DNA from 4 places in the Longispora sp. NPDC051575 genome. Region 4 is predicted to be linked to each of the others. Evidence: riboswitches for the same ligand, from Rfam matches in the RefSeq annotation. Region 4 holds a riboswitch; each other region holds the start of a gene.
The links. Region 4 has a riboswitch for cobalamin ahead of metE (5-methyltetrahydropteroyltriglutamate--homocysteine S-methyltransferase). Riboswitches for the same ligand answer to the same signal wherever they lie in the genome.
Positions count from the first base shown of each region.

Region 1: another riboswitch for cobalamin. It lies ahead of AB0M43_RS17715 (CbtB-domain containing protein); the one in region 4 lies ahead of metE (5-methyltetrahydropteroyltriglutamate--homocysteine S-methyltransferase).
Region 2: another riboswitch for cobalamin. It lies ahead of AB0M43_RS05105 (hypothetical protein); the one in region 4 lies ahead of metE (5-methyltetrahydropteroyltriglutamate--homocysteine S-methyltransferase).
Region 3: another riboswitch for cobalamin. It lies ahead of AB0M43_RS13125 (ribonucleoside-diphosphate reductase subunit alpha); the one in region 4 lies ahead of metE (5-methyltetrahydropteroyltriglutamate--homocysteine S-methyltransferase).

Region 1 covers NZ_JBFAZP010000006.1:29,375-34,276, forward strand. The annotation lists gene AB0M43_RS17710 (MFS transporter) at 1-1,007, shown strand, start outside; cobalamin riboswitch at 1,040-1,238, shown strand; gene AB0M43_RS17715 (CbtB-domain containing protein) at 1,270-1,506, shown strand; gene AB0M43_RS17720 (CbtA family protein) at 1,506-2,240, shown strand; gene AB0M43_RS17725 (TDT family transporter) at 2,296-3,531, opposite strand; gene AB0M43_RS17730 (MarR family transcriptional regulator) at 3,625-4,137, opposite strand; gene AB0M43_RS17735 (ABC transporter ATP-binding protein) at 4,203-4,902, shown strand, end outside.
Region 2 covers NZ_JBFAZP010000002.1:299,639-304,540, forward strand. The annotation lists gene AB0M43_RS05100 (proprotein convertase P-domain-containing protein) at 1-824, shown strand, start outside; gene AB0M43_RS05105 (hypothetical protein) at 1,221-1,574, opposite strand; cobalamin riboswitch at 1,680-1,823, opposite strand; gene AB0M43_RS05110 (acetyltransferase) at 2,222-3,169, opposite strand; gene AB0M43_RS05115 (YciI family protein) at 3,408-4,010, opposite strand; gene AB0M43_RS05120 (hypothetical protein) at 4,165-4,800, shown strand.
Region 3 covers NZ_JBFAZP010000004.1:490,628-495,529, forward strand. The annotation lists gene AB0M43_RS13120 (alpha-L-fucosidase) at 1-979, opposite strand, end outside; cobalamin riboswitch at 1,352-1,554, shown strand; gene AB0M43_RS13125 (ribonucleoside-diphosphate reductase subunit alpha) at 1,666-3,933, shown strand; gene AB0M43_RS13130 (ribonucleotide-diphosphate reductase subunit beta) at 4,017-4,902, shown strand, end outside.
Region 4 covers NZ_JBFAZP010000001.1:911,606-916,507, reverse strand. The annotation lists gene AB0M43_RS03895 (proprotein convertase P-domain-containing protein) at 1-2,203, shown strand, start outside; gene AB0M43_RS03890 (cold-shock protein) at 2,464-2,670, shown strand; gene AB0M43_RS03885 (DUF402 domain-containing protein) at 2,785-3,288, shown strand; cobalamin riboswitch at 3,327-3,541, shown strand; gene metE (5-methyltetrahydropteroyltriglutamate--homocysteine S-methyltransferase) at 3,657-4,902, shown strand, end outside.

The DNA of each region.
Region 1 (4,902 bases), on a different contig from region 4:
GGCACCGGGTGATGCTGGTGTCCGACATCGTGCGGTGCGGGACGCAGGTGGTGGCCGCCGTGCTGCTGTTCACCGGGGACGCGCGGGTGTGGCACCTGGTCGCGCTGATGGGGATCTTCGGCACCGCCGACGCGTTCTTCAGTCCCGCGATGTCCGGGCTCGTGCCGTTGACGGTGTCGCCGGAGCGGTTGCAGGAGGCCAACGCGCTGCGCGGGTTCGTGATGTCGGCCGGGCTGGTGGCGGGGCCGGCGGTCGCGGGTGGGCTGGTGGTGGTGTTCGGGCCGGGCGGCGCACTCGCGGTCGACGCGCTGACGTTCGCGGTGAGCGCGGTGTACCTGGCCCGGTTGCGGCCCCGGGCGGGGACCGTGGAGGAGGCCGGCGACTTCCTGGCCGAGCTGCGCGACGGGTTCCGCGCGGTGCGGACCCGGTCCTGGGTGTGGTCGACCCTGACCGCCGCCGCCGTGTACCACCTGGTCGTCCTGCCCTCGGTCTTCGTTCTGGGCCCGGTGCTCGCCGAGCGGGAACTGGGCGGGGCGAAGGGCTGGGCGGTGGTGGTGGCCGCGTTCGGGGTCGGGTCGATCGTGGGCGACGTGATCGCGATGCGCTGGCGGCCGGCGCGTCCGCTGCTGGTGGCCGCCGCCGCGCTGACCGTCGCGTCGTGCCAGGCGCTGATCATCGGCGGGGCCGGGTCGCTGGCGGTGATCGCGGTGCTGGAGGGCGTGACCGGGGTGGCGGTGGCGTTGTTCTTCACGCTGTGGGAGACGGCGTTGCAGACCCACATTCCGGAGGGGTCGCTGTCGCGGGTGACGTCGTTCGATCTCCTCGTCACCGTGGGATCGATGCCCGTCGGTATGGCGCTGGCCGGTCCGGCGGCCGACGCGTTCGGGCTGCATCCGACGCTGATGGTGATGACGCTGGTCGGGGTGCCGTCGGCGCTCGCGCTGTTCGCCGTGCGGGGCGTGCGGCGGCTCGGGCGGGAGCCGGAAACCGCGCACGTTCGGATGTGATGAACAGCACTACGTTCGGGTTGACTGTGGAGCACTCTGCGTCGATGCTGGGTGCGCACAAATTAACAATGAGGCGACGGTGCGCAGGAACTCCGGTGTGAATCCGGGACGGTCCCGCCACTGTGACCGGGGAGTTCTCCCTCGTACGCGGCCACTGCCCCACGGGCGGGAAGGCCGAGGGGTGACGACGATCCGGGAGTCAGGACACTGACCCGTCGTTCTCCCGATACCGGGGCGGGGACACCCCGGGGAGGAGTACCAGATGGCTTCCTTGACCACTCCCGGTGCCGTCGCCGACACCGGAGCCGCTCTGCGCCCGGTCCGCGACGGCATCATCGTCGCCGTGGCGGTCGTGTTCGCGCTGCTCACGCTGTACGCGGTGTTCATCGACCAGGGCGCGCTGCTCGCCCCGCTGCTCGGCAAGTTGTCCTTCGACAGCAACTTCGTGCACGAGTTCGCCCACGACGCCCGGCACGTCGCCGGCGCCCCCTGCCACTGATGGCCTCCGTACTGTCGCTGCTCGGCCGGGGACTCCTGGCCGGCGGCGCCGCCGGTGTGCTCGCCGGCGGGTTCGCCCGACTGATCGCCGAACCGATCATGGACCGGGCCGTCGACATCGAGTCGGCCCGCTCGGCGGCGGCCGGCGAGGTCGGCGAGGAGGTGTTCACCCGGGGTGAGCAGCACTTCGGCCTCATGGTCGCGATGCTCGCCGTCGGCCTGGCCCTCGGCGCCCTGTTCGGCCTCGTGTACTTCCTGGTGCACCGCTCCGACCTCGACACCGACGTGTGGGGCCGTTCGCTGCGGCTCGCCACGGCCGGCCTGGTCGGCGTCTGGCTGCTGCCGTTCCTGCGCTACCCGGCGAACCCGCCCGGGGTCGGCAACGGCGACACGGTGGACGGTCGGACCGACGCCTGGCTCGCCGCCACGGTGATGGGGCTCGTCGCCGTCGCCGGGGCGCTGCTGCTGCACTCCTGGCTGGTCAGCCGGGGCGCGGCCACGCCCGTCCGGCACCTCGTCGTCGCGGCCGTGCCCGTGCTGGCGCTGGTGCTGATGTTCGTGATCCTGCCGAACAACCCGGACGCGATCGAGGTGCCGCCGAAGCTGCTGTGGGACTTCCGGGTCCTGGCGGCGGGCACGATGGTGATCCTGTGGATCGGGATGGGCGCGGTGCTCGGCCTGACCGGGCTGGTGCGGGCCCGGGCCACGGTTCCGGAGGCTGTCCCCGCCGCCTAGAACGACCTGTGCCTGCGGGCGCGACCCCCGGCAGGGGGTCGCGCCCGCAGGCGTTTCACCGGAGGGCGGTGAGGGTGGCGCCCGGCTCCGTGGTCCGCGACCCGGGCGCGCCCGGCCCGACGGGCTCCAGGCCCGGGAACGGCGATCGGCCGGGGGCGGTCGGACCTGGGGTCTCCGTGCGGAACAGGGAGTACACGGTGCGGGTCGCGACCGTCGCCCAGGCCGCCACCAGCGCCACGAACAGCGCCACGGCCAGCACCGCGAACGCGGGGGAACCGGTCCGGTGCGCCAGTCCGGTCGCGGCCGTCACGCACGTCCCCACCGGGAACGTGAAGCTCCACCACGTCATCGTGAACGGGAGTCCGGCCCGGGCCGCGCGCGCCGTGAGCAGGCCGGCGAGCACGATCCAGAGCAGGGCGAAGCCGAAGACGGGTACGCCGTAGACCAGGCCGAAGAACTCCAGCGCGCGTGCCGTCGGGCCGGCCACGGCGGTGTGCGCGGCGTCACCCAGCAGGTTCGCGGCGGTCACGGACTGGCCGAGCGGGCCGAGCACGATCCACAGGGTCGGGACGGCAGCGGCGGCCAGCGGCTCCCGGACCAGCCGGGCCCAGACCTGCGGCAGGATCGCGAGCGTGGCGACGAGGCTGACCCCGAACAGGGCGTAGCAGGCGAGCAGCAGGTCGAGGCGGGGCTGGCCGGCGGGCAGGTGCGGTACGAGGAGCGCGCCGGTGGACGCGGAGACCATCGGGGCGACGACGGGCAGCAGCCAGGTCGGGGAGGCCGGGGCGGGCCCGGGGCGGCTCATCATCCGGTACGGGACGGCGACGGCGCTGGCCAGGCCCAACAGGGTGCCGAGGGTCCACAGTACGGCGTCGACGGCGACGGCCAGTTCGGTGCCGAGCACGTCGCGGCCGAGGAGGAGCGCGCCCGCGCCGACGGTGAGCAGGGCCATGGGGGGCGCGCCGTGGAACTGGGCGGCGGAGTGGTCGACCGGTCCGCCGACATCGGATCCGGGCCGGCCCCCGTCGGCGGTGGGGTCCGGGGAGGCCACGGCGCGGGAGTGGCCCGCGATGTTCGTCTTCGTCGTGCGGCCGCCCCGGGTGCCGGCGGCCCGGCGGCGCGATCGGAGGTGGGCGGTGGTGACGGCGGCGAGGGCGAGGGCCGCGAGGAACCAGACGGCGACGGCGGCCGGGCGCAGGGCCGGGGCCGCGTACGGGAGGGTGGCCGCCGAGGTGGCGACGATGCCGGTGCCCATCACGGACGCGAACCAGTTCGGGCCGAAGTTCCTCATGCACCCAGTCTCGGCCGCGTTTCCGCAGGTCGGTAGGCATCGGTTCCCTACCGGGCCATAGGGAAGTCCTATGGGCGGGCGGCGCGCGCGAGGTCAGCTCCCGGCGCGGCCCCGGGCCTCGTACTCGCGCCAGCGGTCGAGCATCCGCTCCGTCTCCTGGAGCATGTACGCGTAGAAGTTGCGCATCTCCGCCAGGCGCTCGCCGGCCGGGCTGTCGATGCCGGCGGCCGCGATCCCCTCGTCGGCGGCCTGCCGCATCACGTCGAGCACGTTGTTCTTGCTGGTCAGCAGAGTGGCCCAGGCGTCGGTCTGGAACCGGAAGTGGTCGCGGCGGCTGCCGGGGGCGGGCACCCGCTGGATCAGGCCGACGGTGATCAGGGTCTTGATCGCCCCGGACACCGCGCCGGCGCTGACGTCGAGCTGGTCGGCGATCTCCCCGGCGGTCACGGTCTCCCGCTCGGCGAACAGGACGGCGCAGAAGACCCGGGCGGCCATGCGTTGCATGCCGTTCTCGACGAAGACGAGGGCGAGCCGTTCGGCGGCGTCGTGCAGCGCGGTCGCGGGGCGGCGGGTCTCGGCGTCGGCTGGCCGGCGGGTCTCGGTCATGACCCCAGCCTCCCACATCATTCGGAAGCTTTACAAGTTTGTGAAACTTCAGTAGTGTCCGAGTTATGGAAACGGTGATCCAGCTCGACGGGCTGGCCAAGACCTACGGACGCCGCCGGGGGCTCACGGAGCTCACCCTCGACGTACAACGTGGCGAAATATTTGGATATCTCGGGCCGAACGGCGCCGGGAAGTCCACCACCATCCGGCTCCTCCTCGACCTGATCCGGCCCACCGGCGGCACCGCCCGAGTGCTGGGCCTCGACCCCCGGGCCGACGCGGTCGCCCTGCACCGCCGCCTCGGCTACCTCGCGGGCGACTTCGTGGTCGACGGCCGGCAGACCGTCCGGGAGTGCCTGGCGTTCCTCGCGGCCCTGCGCGGCGACGGCGCGGCCGCCCGGATCCCGGCGCTCGCCGACCGGCTCGACCTCGACCTCACCGCGCGGATCCACAGCCTGTCCAAGGGCAACCGGCAGAAGGTCGGGCTGGTGCAGGCGTTCATGCACGCCCCCGAGCTGCTGATCCTCGACGAGCCGACGTCCGGGCTGGACCCGCTCGTGCAGCGCACGTTCCTGGAGCTGGTCACCGAGGCCCGGGACAACGGGCAGACCGTGTTCATGTCCTCGCACATCATGAGCGAGGTGCAGGCCGTCGCGGACCGGGTCGGCATCCTGCGCGAGGGCCGACTGGTCGCCCTCGACCGGGTGGAGAACATGCGCGAACGCGCCGTGCGCAAGGTGACCCTGACGTTCGACGCGCCGGTGG
Region 2 (4,902 bases), on a different contig from region 4:
CGTCGACCCTGAGCATCGCCACCACGACGGCCACCGCCCCGGGCACCTACACGGTCACGGTCGCCGGTGACGGCACGGTCGCCGACCGGACCACCTCGTACGCGCTGACCGTCAACGGGCCGGCCGGCTGCGCCGCGACCAACCCGACCGACGTGACCATCGTCGACAACGCCACCGTCGAGAGCTCCGTGACGATCTCGGGCTGCTCGGGCAACGCCGGGGCCGCCAGCACCGTCGCCGTGAACATCGTGCACACCTACATCGGCGACCTGGTCGTCAACCTGGTGGCGCCGGACGGCAGCGCCTACATCCTGCACAACGGGACCGGGGGCAGCGCGGACAATATCAACCAGACGTACACCGTCAACCTGGGCGGCGAGGTCGCCAACGGCACCTGGAAGCTCCGGGTGCAGGACACCGCCAGCAACGACACCGGCAAGATCGACACGTGGACGCTGACCCTGACCGGCGGGGTGCCGCCCGGCTGCTCCGGCACCAACGGCACCGACGTCGCCATCGTCGACAACGCCACGGTGGAGAGCCCGATCACGCCCGCCAACTGCACCGGCAACGCGTCGGCGACCAGCAAGGTCGAGGTGCACATCGTGCACACCTACAAGGGTGACCTGGTCGTCTCCCTCGTCGCCCCGGACGGCACCGCCTACGTGCTGCACAACCGGGCCGGCGGCAGCGCCGACAACATCGACCAGACGTTCACCGTGGACCTGTCCTCGGAGGCGCGCACCGGCACCTGGAAGCTGCGGGTCCAGGACGCCGCCAGCAACGACACCGGCAAGATCGACACGTGGACGCTCACGCTCTGAGCTGACATCGTGAGCCAGGGACCCGTAGCGTGCCCGCGCTGCGGGTCCCCGGCCCCAACCCATTTCACACGGTTTCCCTGATCCGGCTCCACAACCCCGCAAAAAAGCACACCTCGACGGGTACGGGGACCTGGGTGGACCGTCCGGCCGGTGGCCTCGGCCCGGCTCCGCATCGGCCCGGCTCCGCAGCAGCAGGTTGGTCGTCTCGGCATCTCACCGCCGCTCGCGCCGCGCAGCCCCGCGCTGAGCGCGCTCCCCAACGGCAGTGCCCGGACCGTCACGCCGAAGACCTCACCGAACACCGTCCGGAGCTCGTACCCCGCGAGCTCATTGCTCTTCACGACCCGCCGCCCCGGGCTACCGACGCGGCAACGGCGGCAGTTGCCCCGTCGCCCCTCAGCTGGAGTTCGCGGGTTTCGGGAACCGGCGGGCCTTCAGGGCGGGGTCGGGTTCGCTGAGGCCGGGGCCGCCGGAGTTGACCCAGTCGGCGATGGCCCGGATCTGCGCCGGTTCGGTGATGCCGCCGAGCCACACCGGTCGGGCCCCGGCCGCGCGCCCGGCCCGCGCCGGCTGCACGACGAACACGTTCGCCCGTTCGCAGGGGCCGAGGCAGTCGGTGACGACCCGGATCCGGGCGTGCCCGGCGGTCAGGTCGCGCAGGGTGTCGAGCTGCTCGTCGTGGTCGACCCCGGGGACCTTGCGGGTGGTACCGCAGCAGCAGCCCCGGCAGACGGTGACCGTGGCGGTCACGACGCGCTCCCGGGGTGCGCGCACGCGGCACGGGGCGCCGGGTGCCGGCGGGTGACGAAGTAGGCCATGGCGCGGCCAGCCTCTCTCGGGGAGATCCGCCCCGGGCGCGTGAGGAGGCGATGACGCGAGTCTCTGACTTCGCGGACCGCGCCCGCCAGGACGCCGCCCGTTCACAGTGGCGGGACCGCGCCGGATTCACACCGGCTTCCTCGTCCGCCATCGCCCTGAACGGTCCGAATTCTGGCACACCCCCACGGCACCCGGACCCTACGCGTGGCCCCCGTCACACGCCGGCCCCGGAGCTGTGCCGTCGCCCGTAGCGACCCGCACAACCCCGTTCAGGGTGGGGGTGCCCGGCCCACTTCGAGGGTGACCCGGAACCGATCGGCGGCCCTGTTCGGGTGCGGGGTGCTCGACGCCGGACGTCGCACCGGCAGCCCGTGGTGGCCCGGAACGGAGGCCTACCGCTCGTCTACGACGGCGATCGAGGACCGGCACCACCGCCCGGGAGCCGGGGCGGGCGGCGAGGACTCCGTGTCGCGGGCGCGCCCCGAGGAGTGGGTTCGGGGCGCGCCCGATCGCTCGGGGTATCAGCCGGTCTCAGGCGCGGAGCCCCATGTCGCGGGCGCGCCCGATCGCTCGGGGCGTCAGCCGGTCTCAGGTGCGGAGCCGGGAGGCGCCTCCGCCGCCGGTGTGGGGCCGGGCCCGGCTTCCGTGGGCGGGGTGAAGACGACCCGGGACCGCAGCTGGCGGAACCCGGTCCGTTCCAGTTCGGCCAGGACCGCGACCCGGTGGGCGTCCACATCGGCGACCACCTCCCGGGCACCCCCCTCGGCCAGCACCCGGACGGCCTCGACCAGCAGTTCGCTCCGGGCGGACTCGTCGAGCAGGCCCAGGTAGGCGACGAGCGGGTAGCAGGCGTCCCCGGCCGGGCCCACGAGTCCGACCGGGCGGCCCGCCTCCTCCGCGACCCGCCACTCGGTCGGATTGTCCAGCCAGGCCAGCGGGTCGGTGGCCAGGTCCACGCCCCGGACGGCCAACGCCATCTCCTTGCCGGTCAGCACGTCCGGAACGGGGATCCGGGCCACCAGCGCGGTGATCTCGGCCGGGCCGGTGGCGGGGCGGAAGGAGTACCGCCCGGAGGTGGCCGGCAGCGGCGTACCCGTCCAGGAGCACCGCAGCCGCTCACCCCGCTCGACCAGGCCGGCGAGCCGGGCCGCCGCCATCGGGGCCGCCGTCACGGCCAGCACCTCCGGCCGGCGCCGCCAGTGCGCGGGCATCGCGGCGTAGTAGGTCCGGGGACCGCCGAGGGCGGCGTGCGCGGCGCGCAGCAGCTCCGCGCCGACCTCCGGCCCGGCGGCCAGGTCGAACCGCTCCAGCCACGGGGCGCCGGCGGAACCCGGCGGCTGGCACCAGGCGGCCCGGGCGACGACCCGGCCGGACCGGAGCGCGACCCAGGTGTGCTCCGGCCGGTACCCGCCGCCCGCTATGCCGTCGGCGTAGCCGACCTGACGCAGCTGGGGCAACGGATCGGGCAGGGAGTCGAACAGGTTTTCCTCGCCCGCGACGAGCGGGCGGATGACGAGATCGGTCATGGCGAACCTCCGGGCAGCGGGCGCCCCGGACTCAGACCCGCGCGGACGCCGGAGCGCGGAGGGGGCGCAGAACTTCGGACATTGTTCTGACCTCCTTCCAGCTCGACGGCGTGCCCGGAAACCTACCCGCCCACACCGCGCCGTCGCAACACGGTTCGCAGCAGCGGGGCGCCCGGGGTGCGCCAGGCCGAGGTCGGCGCCACGGCCGGGTCGGAGGCGCGCCCCCGCCACGGCGGGGTCAGCTGGCCGGGCGGCCGCCGAAGCGCCACGGGTGCACCTCGACGCGCTCGTACAGGCCGGCCTCGGCGTAGGGGCCGTGGGCGAGCATCGCCTCGGCGGCGGCCCGGTCCGGCAGCTCGACCAGGGTGGCGGTGCCCAGCCAGTCGGTGCCGTCGGCCGACAGCAGCGGGCCGTGCGCGATGAGGCGGTCGGCGTAGCCGGCGGCGAGGTGGTCGCGCTGGTCGGCCCGGAGCCGGTCGCGTTCGGCGGTGGCGCCGGGGCGGCCGTGCCCGAGGACCAGGAACCGGGGGTCTTCACCGGTGCCCGGGTACGCCCACATCGTGCGGCCGAGCGTGTTGCTGAAGCGGCGCACCAGGACGTCGGCGAACACGCCGGCCCGGTAGTAGGGCTCGTCGTACGCGAACGCGCGGGCCGCCTCCGGGCCGGGCAGGTCGACGATGTGCACGCTGCCCGTGACGCCCTCCCCGTCGTCGGTGAGGGTGGGGCCCCGCGCGATCAGGACGTCGGCGTAGGAGTCCATGAACGTCCAGTGTTCCCCGGTCCGTTCCCACCGCAGGTCCCCGACGCCCGGGTGGTCGCGACCGTACACGAAGTACTCCATCCCGCGATCATAGGCACCGCAAGGGCCCGCCGGGCCGTCCATGTCGGAGAGTGGGGCGAAGTGGGCGGACGCGGGTGCCGTGCGGCACTCAACGTACAGCGTCCTAGGTCGCTAGGTAGAACGCGGGGCGCGTCCGGCGCTACGATCCGGGGCTATGTCCGCCTCTCCCGCGCGCCGGGCCGCGCTCGTGACCCTCGCCGTGGCGTGCGCCGCCGCCGTGCTCGCCGGCTGCGCGTCCCCCGACACCCGGTGGGTCGCGGGGTCGCCGCCGGAGCAGCCGTCCACCCGGGCACCGGAGGTCGTCCCCACCCCGGAGGCGTCCACGGTGCCCACCCCGGCTCCCCCGTCCGCACCGGTGCCGACCCCGCCCCGGGCGACCGGCACGGCGGCGGCGGAGTTCGCCCGGGTCACGGCCGTGGAGGTCATGCCCGGCACCGTCATGCAGGCGCTCGACGGCAGGCCCTGCGGGTTCTCCGGGGAGCTGCGGGCCCGCGTGGTCGTCCAGGTGTCCGCCCCCGGTCGCGGCGCGGGCCAGCTGAAGGTGCGGATCAGCTACGGCGGGTTCGCCGGCTACCAGGGCGACTCGACGATGCGGTACGACGCGGGCCGGCAGGCGTACGTGTTCGACATGCCGGTCATCGAGGTGGCCCGGACGAAGGGCGAGGGCGGGCACCTCGGGATCTCGGTCTCGATCGACCAGCCGCCGATCGGCGACCACGCGCAGCCGCCGCCGACGTCCACTTCGGTCGCCGTCGCCAGCTGCCTGCCCGTGAAGAACGGCACCGGCTGACCTCGGGGCCCGGCGACGCGCGGGGGCCCGCCCGGCGCGCACCCGCCCACCCGACGGACTCGCGCCGGGCACACAGGCCGGGGCCGCCGGGTACACGGACCG
Region 3 (4,902 bases), on a different contig from region 4:
CTCCCCGCTCGTCCGGGCCGACGTTGAGCAGGTAGTTCCCGCTGCTCGCGGCGATGCCGACCAGGTTGCGGGTCAGCTGGGTGCTGGACTTGAAGTTCGTGTCCCAGGCCGCGAACCCCCAGGTGCCGTTGATCGTCATGCACGACTCCCAGAGCTGGGCGTCGGTCGGGGTCGCCGGGATCTCCTGCTCGGGGGTGCCGAAGTCGCCGTCGTTGACCCGGCGGGTACCGACCCGGTTGTTGACGATCGTGTTCGGCGACAGCCCCCGGACGTACTCCTCCAGTTTGGTGCCCTCCGCGGCGGTCCACGGGGCCTCCCACTCGCCGTCGAACCACAGTTCCGCGATGTCGCCGTAGTTGGTGAGGAGCTCGCGGAGCTGGGCCTTCATCCGGGTCAGGTAGGCCTGGTAGTGGGCGCTGCCCGGCTGGGCGTCGGGGTCGTGCCAGTCCCAGATCGAGTAGTAGAAGCCGAGCTTGACGCCCTGGGCGCGGGCGGCCGTGGCCAGCTCGGCCAGGATGTCGCGCTGGAACGGCGAGCGGTCGTGGATGTTCCAGTCGTTGACGGCGGTGGGCCACATCGCGAAGCCGTCGTGGTGCTTGGCGGTGATCACGATGTACTTCTGCCCGCCGTTCTTCGCCGCGCTGACCACCGCGTTCGCGTCGAACCCGGTCGGGTTGAACGTGGCGGCCTTCGCCTCGTACTCGTTCCACGGGATCGCGCAGGTGCGCCGGATCCACTCGGCGTCGCGACACACCGTGCCATTCGACCGGGTGTACTCGCCCCGGTACGCGCTGTACAGGCCGAAGTGGATGAACATCCCGAAGTGGTCCGTCCGCCACCACTGGGTGCGGGCGGAGCTGAACGGGTCGTCGGGGGCGTGGTTGTCGCCGGGCGCGGCGTGCGCGGGAGCTCCGGCGACGAGCAGGGTGAGGGAGAGGGAAAGGGCACTCAGGAGCGCCAGGACCGATCTGAACCGCATGACGGCCTCCGGGGAGAGATCCGATGACCACGCTATAGTGGCGATGACGACCGTCGATGTCAACGGGAGGTTACCGGTAGATTTCGGCTTCAGTGGACAATGCCGGGTCGAAGAGATCCGATGTCAAGGGTGCCAATCGCGGTGCGGCGCTCTGGCGGTGCGGCACGCCCGCGCGCGCCGGCCAGCGGAGGTCGCAACCTCGGCCGGAGGGGGTCCGCGACCCGGCTCGCGCGGTCACCCGGCGCCGCGCACGACCGCCCGGCCGGACGCGCCCGACCTCCGCGTGTCGACACGCCGTCTCACCTCGCCCTGGCACCATGCGACACGACACCCCAACACTCTGTGTCTTTGCATGCGGCGTTCCACTAGATGTAGTGTCATGCCGTTGTTGGTGCACAACCCCGCCAGGGGACGTGCGGCAAGAGGGAACCCGGTGCGACTCCGGGACTGCCCCGCAGCGGTAAGTGGGAACGACCGCCGTCATTGAGCACTGGAGCGATCCGGGAAGCGACGGCCAGTAGGCGCGAGGACCATGCCCACGAGTCCGAAGACCTGCCAATGACGCGCGCACGAGAGCCGTGCGCGCATGTCCCGGGCCTCGTGGGCGGGCCCCGGCGGACAGCGGCCCCGTGTGTGCCGCCGTCGCCGCCTGCCCCGGAGTCCTCGTCTTTTCGGGTGGGAGAGCGATGACCGCAGTGCTGAACACGCCGGCCGAGGCAGTCTCCAGGGCTGCCGAGGGCCTCGCAGGGGTCGACCCCGGTCGGGTGGTGCCCAACCCGTGGCCCGGCGCGACGGAGGCCGACCTGCGGATCCGGGCCATCGAGATGGCCGCCGCCCTGGTCGCCGAGGAGCCGGCGTACTCGCGGCTCGCCGCCCGGCTGCTCGCCACGCACATCGCCGCCGAGGCCGCCACCGAGGGCGTGACCTCCTTCTCCGGGTCGATCGCCGCCAGCCACGCCGCCGGCCTGCTCGCCAACACGATCGCCGGGTTCGTCGAGCGGCACGCCGACGAGCTCGACGCCGTGATCGACCCGGCGGCCGACGACCGGTTCGAGTACTTCGGGCTGCGCACCGTCTACGACCGGTACCTGCTCCGGCACCCCGAGACCCGCCAGGTCCTGGAGACCCCGCAGCACTTCCTCCTCCGGGTCGCGTGCGGGCTGGCCGAGTCCGTGGCCGAGGCCCGGGAGCTCTACGCGCTGATGAGCACCCTGTCCTACCTGCCCAGCTCCCCCACCCTGTTCAACTCCGGCTCGCGCCGCCCCCAGCTGTCCAGCTGCTTCCTGCTCGACTCGCCCCGCGACGAGCTCGAATCCATCTACGACCGGTACGCGCAGGTCGCGCGCCTGTCGAAGTACGCGGGCGGGATCGGGATCTCCTGGTCGCGGGTCCGCTCGCGCGGCTCCCTGATCCGGGGCACCAACGGGCACTCCAACGGCATCGTGCCCTGGCTGCGCACCTTCGACTCGTCGGTGGCGGCCGTCAACCAGGGCGGCCGGCGCAAGGGCGCCGCCTGCGTGTACCTGGAGACCTGGCACGCCGACGTCGAGGAGTTCCTGGAACTGCGCGACTCCACCGGCGACGAGGCCCGGCGTACCCACAACCTGCACCTCGCCAACTGGGTGCCGGACGAGTTCATGCGCCGGGTCGAGGCCGACGCCCCGTGGTCGCTGTTCGACCCGAAGGAGGTGCCGGCGCTCACCGACCTGTGGGGCGACGCCTTCGACACCGCCTACCGGGCCGCCGAGGAGGCCGGGCTGGCCGTCCGGCAGATCAGCGCCCGCGACCTCTACGGCCGGATGATGCGCACCCTCGCCCAGACCGGCAACGGCTGGATGACGTTCAAGGACCAGGCCAACCGGACCTGCAACCAGACCGCGAAGCCCGAGAACGTGGTGCACCTGTCCAATCTGTGCACCGAGATCCTCGAGGTCACCAGCGACGGCGAGACGGCCGTGTGCAACCTGGGCTCGATCAACCTGGCCGCGCACTGCGGCCCCGACGGCATGGACTGGGCCGCCCTGGACCGCACCGCCCGGACCGCCGTGAAGTTCCTCGACCGCACCATCGACCTCACGTACTACCCCACCCCCGAGGCCGCCGAGACCAACCGGAAGTGGCGGCCGATCGGCCTGGGCGTCATGGGCCTGGCCGACGTGTTCTTCCAGCTCAAGCTGCCGTTCGACTCGGCGGAGGCGCTCGCGCTGTCCACCCGGATCGCCGAGCGGATCGCCCTCGCGGCCTACGACACGTCCGCCGCGCTCGCCGAGAAGCACGGCCCGCACCCGACCTACGCCGACACCCGGGCCGCCGCCGGGGTGCTGCACCCCGACCACTGGAACGCGGCCACGTCCGCCGACTGGGACGCGGTGCGCACCAGGGTGGCCCGCACCGGACTGCGCAACTCGCTGATGGTCGCCATCGCGCCCACCGCCACCATCGCGTCGATCGCCGGCTGTGCCGAGTGCATCGAGCCGCCGGTGTCCAACGTGTACAAGCGCGAGACGTTGTCCGGGGAGTTCCTCCAGGTCAACAAGTACCTGATCAGGGATCTGATGGGTCGTGGGCTGTGGACCTCCGCCCTGCGCGAGGCCATCCTGCGGGCCGAGGGCTCCGTGCAGGACCTGGACCTGCCGGCCGACGTCAAGGAGCTGTACCGCACGGCGTGGGAGGTGCCGCAGAAGGCCCTGATCGACCTGGCCGCCGCGCGCACCCCCTTCATCGACCAGTCCCAGTCGCTGAACCTGTTCATGGCCACCCCCACGATCGGCAAACTCTCCTCGATGTACGCCTACGCGTGGCGCGCCGGCCTGAAGACCACCTACTACCTGCGGTCGCGGCCGGCCACCCGGATCGCGCAGACGACGGTGACCAGCGTGCCGACCATCGGGCCCGACGCCGACGCGGTGGCCTGCTCGCTGGAGAACCCCGAGATCTGCGAGGCGTGCCAGTGACCGCCCCCGCCGGCCCGCCGGCACCCGCCACCGTCCCCGGGCCGCCGGCACCCGCCGCGCCCGCCCCCGACAAGGAACCCCGCATGCTGCTCAATCCCGGCCTCGACCTGACCCTGCGCCCGATGCGCTACCCCGACTTCTACGAGCGCTACCGGGGCGGCATCCGCAACACCTGGACCGTCGAGGAGGTCGACCTCACCGGCGACCTGCCCGACCTCGCCTCGCTGTCCGCCGGGGAGCGGCACCTCGTCAACCGGCTGGTCGCGTTCTTCGCCACCGGGGACACGATCGTGTCGAACAACCTGGTCCTGAACCTGTACAAGCACATCAACGCCCCCGAGGCCCGGCTGTACCTGTCCCGGCAGCTGTTCGAGGAGGCCGTGCACGTCCAGTTCTACCTGACGCTGCTGGACACGTACCTGCCCGACGACAAGGACCGGGAGGAGGCGTTCTCGGCCGTCGAGCACATCCCCTCGATCCGGGAGAAGGCGCAGTTCTGCTTCCGGTGGATCGACTCCCTGCACGACGTGCAGTCGCTGCAGTCCAAGGATGACCGGCGGGCGTTCCTGCTCAACCTGATCTGCTTCGCCGCCTGCATCGAGGGCCTGTTCTTCTACGGCGCCTTCGCCTACGTGTACTGGCTGCGCTCCCGCGGCCTCCTCGACGGCCTGGCCACCGGCACGAACTGGGTGTTCCGCGACGAGTCCATGCACATGGACTTCGCGTTCTCCGTCGTGGACGTGGTCCGCGCCGAGGAGCCCGACCTGTTCGACGACGACCTCGGCAAGCAGGTCGTCCTCATGCTGGAGGAGGCGGTGGAGGCCGAGCTGGCGTTCGCCGAGGACCTGTGCGGGGACGGGCTCGCGGGCATGACGGCCACCGACATGCGGTCCTATCTGGAGTACGTGGCCGACCAGCGGCTCGCGAGGCTCGGGCTGCCGGCGCGCTACGGATCGGCGAACCCGTTCC
Region 4 (4,902 bases):
CGACGTGGTCGGCAACGGCGCCGCCGACGTCGACAGCGGCCACGGTACCCATGTGGCGGTGTCCGTCGTCGGCGACGGCGACGCGAACGGGATCGGCCGGGCCGGCGCCCCCGCCGCGAGCCTGGTGTTCCAGGCCGTCGAGGAGTACGTCGACATGCAGGGCCAGTGCGAGACCGAGGACCAGCGCGACGGGTACTACCTGTTCGGCCTGCCCGACGCCCTCGGCGACCTGTTCCAGGAGGCCTACGACCTGGGCGCCCGGGTGCACGCCAACTCGTGGGGCGCGCCGGTCGCCGGGGCCTACAACGACAACGCCCGGGAGGCCGACGCGTTCGTCAACGGCCACCGGGACATGGCGGTCACCTTCTCCGCCGGCAACTCGGGCACGGACGCCAACCGCGACGGGGTGGTCGACAACGACTCGATCGGTTCCCCGGGCACGGCGAAGAACGTGATCACGGTGGGCGCGTCGGAGAACGAGCGGGCGAACTACCCGTGCGACCGCAACCTGCGGTACCTGCCGACGAGCCAGAAGGAGATCGACACCACCGGCAACCGGTCCTGCGCCCAGCTCGACGGCGAGAACCCGATGCCGACCTGGGGCGACTGGTGGCCGAACGACTACCCGGTCGCGCCGCTGAGCACCGACCGGCAGGCGGACAACGACCAGCAGGTGGCGGCCTTCTCCAGCCGGGGTCCGACGAACGACGGCCGGATCAAGCCCGACATCGTCGCGCCCGGTTCGTGGATCGTGTCCGGCTACTCCGACCAGTACCAGCAGGGCTACGACGCGGCGGCCAACCCGCGCGGCAACGCCTGGCAGCACGACGGGTACGGCTTCCCGGTCAGCAACCAGTACAAGTACTTCAGCGGCACCTCGATGTCGAACCCGATCGCGGCCAGCGGCGCGGTGATCGTGCGCGACTTCTACAACAAGCACCACCGGCACGCCGCCGCCAGCGCCGCGCTGGTCAAGGCCACGCTGATCAACAGCGCCGACGACCTGCTCGACGAGAACGGCGACGGCGTCGACGACAACGACTTCCCGATCCCGAACAGCCACGAGGGCTGGGGCCGGATCAACCTCGACCGGGCCACGGCGGGTACCGCGAAGTACGTGGACGAGGGCGCGGGTCTGGCGACGGACGGCGTGCGCGAGGTCCGGTACCAGGTCGCGGCCGGCCAGCCGCTGCGGGTCAGCATGGCCTACACCGACCGCGAGGGCGCGGTGGCCGCCGCCGTCAGCCTGGTCAACGACCTCGACCTGGAGGTCGTCGCCCCCAACGGCACCGTCTACCGGGGCAACGTGTTCGCGGGCGGCTGGACCCCGGCCGGCGGCAACGCGGACCGGCGCAACAACGTCGAGAACGTGTACCTGCAGAACCCGGCCGCGGGCACCTGGACGGTCCGGGTGCGCGGCTTCAACGTCCCGAACGGCCCGCAGACGTACGCGCTGGTCACCAGCGGTTCCGTCGCCGACCCGGCCCCCGCGCCCGGCGGCTGCACGGTCACCAACGGCACCGACGTGAACATCGCGGACAACACGACGGTGGAGAGCTCCGTCGTCGTGGCCGGCTGCGCGGGCAACGCGTCGGCGACGTCCACGGTGGAGGTGCACATCGTGCACTCCTACCAGGGTGACCTGGTGGTGAACCTGGTCGCGCCGGACGGCACCGCCTACCTGCTGCACAACAAGGCGGGCGCCGGCACGAAGGACATCGACAAGACGTACCCGGTGAACGTGTCGGGCGAGGTGGCCAACGGGACGTGGAAGCTCCGGGTCCAGGACACCGCGAACGGCGACGTCGGCCGGATCGACACCTGGACGCTCTCGCTCGGGGGAGCCGTCGCCGGCCCGGCACCGTGCGCCGGCACCAACGGCACCGACGTGGCGGTCCCCGACAACACCACGGTGACCAGCACGATCACCCTCGCGGGGTGTGCCGGGAACGCGTCGGCCACCTCGACGGCGGAGGTGCACATCGTGCACTCCTACCAGGGCGACCTGGTCGTGAACCTGGTCGCGCCCGACGGCACCTCCTACCTGCTGCACAACAAGGCGGGCGGGAACGCCAAGGACATCAACAGGACGTACACCGTCGACGCGTCGACGGAGGTCCGCAACGGCACCTGGACCCTGCGGGTGCAGGACACCGCCAACGGCGACGTCGGCCGGATCGACACCTGGACCCTGACCCTCTAGAAACCCGGGAAGGACCCTTTCGCGGGTACGCGCGGGGGTCCTTCCCGGTCGGGGAGTGTCGACTGTCACGGGCACTTCCGGGGCCGATCTGGCCAGCTTCGCCGTCGATTTTCCAGGTTCGTGCTACGGTTTTCCTATTGCAGTTGAGGGTGAAAGATTTTCCGAAGCACCTGTGATCATCACGGGTGCTTTTTCTTTCGGCCTCTTCCGCGACGGGAGCCACGCAATGTGGCACCCACATCAGTACAGAGGAAACGAAAATGGCTGTTCAGGGCACTGTCAAGTGGTTCAATGCCGAAAAGGGCTTCGGCTTCATCTCCCCGGACGACGGCGGCGCTGACGTCTTCGCCCACTTCTCGGCGATCGCGTCCAGCGGCTACCGGAGCCTCGAAGAGAACCAGCGGGTCGAGTTCGACATCACCGCTGGCCAGAAGGGCCCGCAGGCGGAGAACATCCGTCCGATCTAAGCTTCACCACAGGCTTGCGACAGGCCGGTGGTCCCGAAAGGGGCCGCCGGCCTGTCGGCTTTCCACCCCCGACGGGACTGCGGCCGGCCCCGGTCGGCCGGTAGCGTGCCGATCATGACCGGAGTACTAGTCACGGTGCGGAAATACGACGGCGGCCCGCACTGGTCGATCCCGGCGGTCCGGCTCGGCGAGGACGCGCACGGCGTCTGGCTCGGCCAGCCCGAGGGCACCGTCTACTCCAAGGCCACCGGCCCGGTGTACGCGACCACCGCCCCCCAGGTCCTGCTCTGCCCGCGTGACAGCTGGTGGACCGCGAACTTCTACGGCGGCTCCACCGACCTGGACCTCTACTGCGACGTCGCCGCCCCCGTGGAGTGGACGGCCCCGGACGCCGTGACGATCGTGGACCTGGACCTCGACGTGTGCCGGGTCCGCGCGGACGGCCGGGTCTTCGTCGACGACGAGGACGAGTTCGCCGACCACCAGGTCCGGTACGGCTACCCGCCGGAGGTGGTCGCCGCCGCGTCGGCGTCGGCCGCCTGGCTGGTGGAGGCGGTGACGGCGCGGTCCGGACCGTTCGGCGGCGGGCACCTGGACTGGCTCGCGCGGATCGGCTGACGCCACCCGGAGCGGGACACGGCGGACAGGCGGGGTGTTAGGGTGCCCGTGGCGCTGGTTCACCCCGGTCCACGATCGTCGGTCCGGGGTGTCGTAAGAGGGAACCCGGTGTGAGTCCGGGACTGCCCCGCAGCGGTGAGTGGGAACGAAAGCCGTCATGTAGCACTGGGCGTTGAGCCTGGGAAGCGACGGCCGGTAGGAGCGAGCGTGTCGCCCACGAGTCCGAAGACCTGCCCGCGCCGCGCGTACATCCGTGCGCGCGGCCGTCGACCTCTCGGGTGGGTCCAGCGGCGGGCACCGTCATCGACGCTGCCCGCGTGCGCCTTCCCGGGGACCGGCGGTCCGTCCCGAGGGAAGGACCAGGATCGATGTTCACCAGCACTGTGACCGGCTATCCGCGGATCGGCGGAGACCGGGAACTCAAGAAAGCAGTCGAGGGGTACTGGGCCGGCCGGCTCGACGCCGACTCCCTGCGCCGCACCGCCCGGGGGCTGCGCGCCGAGGTGTGGACCACCCTGCGCGACGCCGGCCTGGACGCCGTGCCCTCGGGCACCTTCTCGCTGTACGACCAGGTGCTCGACGCGGCGGTGGCCGTGGACGCCGTGCCGCCCCGGTTCGCCGCGCTCGGCCTGAGCCCGCTGGACACGTACTTCGCGATGGCCCGGGGCACCGCCGAGATCGCGCCGCTGGAACTGACCAAGTGGTTCGACACCAACTACCACTACCTGGTGCCCGAACTCGGCCCCGACACCGTGTTCACGGCGCGCCCGGAGAAGGCCGTCGACGAGTACCGCGAGGCCCTGGCCCTGGGCGTGGACACCCGCCCCGTACTCCTCGGCCCGGTCACGTTCCTGCTGCTGGCCAAGCCTGCGGCCGACACCCCGGACCGGTTCGGCACCCTGGAACTGCTCGACTCCCTCGTGGACTGCTACGCGGGCCTGCTGTCCGCGCTCGCCGAGGCCGGCGCCGGCTGGGTGCAACTGGACGAGCCGGCGTTCACCGCCGACCGCACCGAGGCCGAACTGCGCGCCCTGGACCGCGCGTACCGCCGGCTCGCCGCCGTCCCCGGCCGGCCGAAGCTGCTGGTCACCGGCTCCTACGGCGAACTCGGCCCGGCGCTCGACGTCCTGCTGGCCACCCCGGTCGACGGCCTCGGCGTGGACCTGGTGTCCGGGCCCGCCGACGCCGCCCGCCTCACCCGGCACGCCCCCGTGGCCCCGCTGATCGTCGCCGGGGTCGTCGACGGCCGCAACGTGTGGCGCACGGACCTGGCCGCCGCCGACGACCTGCTGGCCACGGTGCGCGCCGCCGCCGGCCGGGTCGCCGTCGGCACCTCGTGCTCCCTGCTGCACGTCCCCGTGGACCTCGGCGCCGAGCCCGACCTGGACCCGGCGCTGCGGGGGCGGTTGGCGTTCGCCCGGCAGAAGGTCGACGAGGTCGTCACCCTGGCCGCCGGGCTGCGCGACGGAGCCGTGGCACCCTCGCGGGCCGCCCGCCCGCAGCCGCCCGCCGGCTGGCACGACCCGACGGTCCGGGCCCGGCTGGCCGCGCTGCGGTACGGGAACGGCCGCGCGCCGTACGCCGACCGGGCACGGGCCCAGGCCGCCGCCCTCG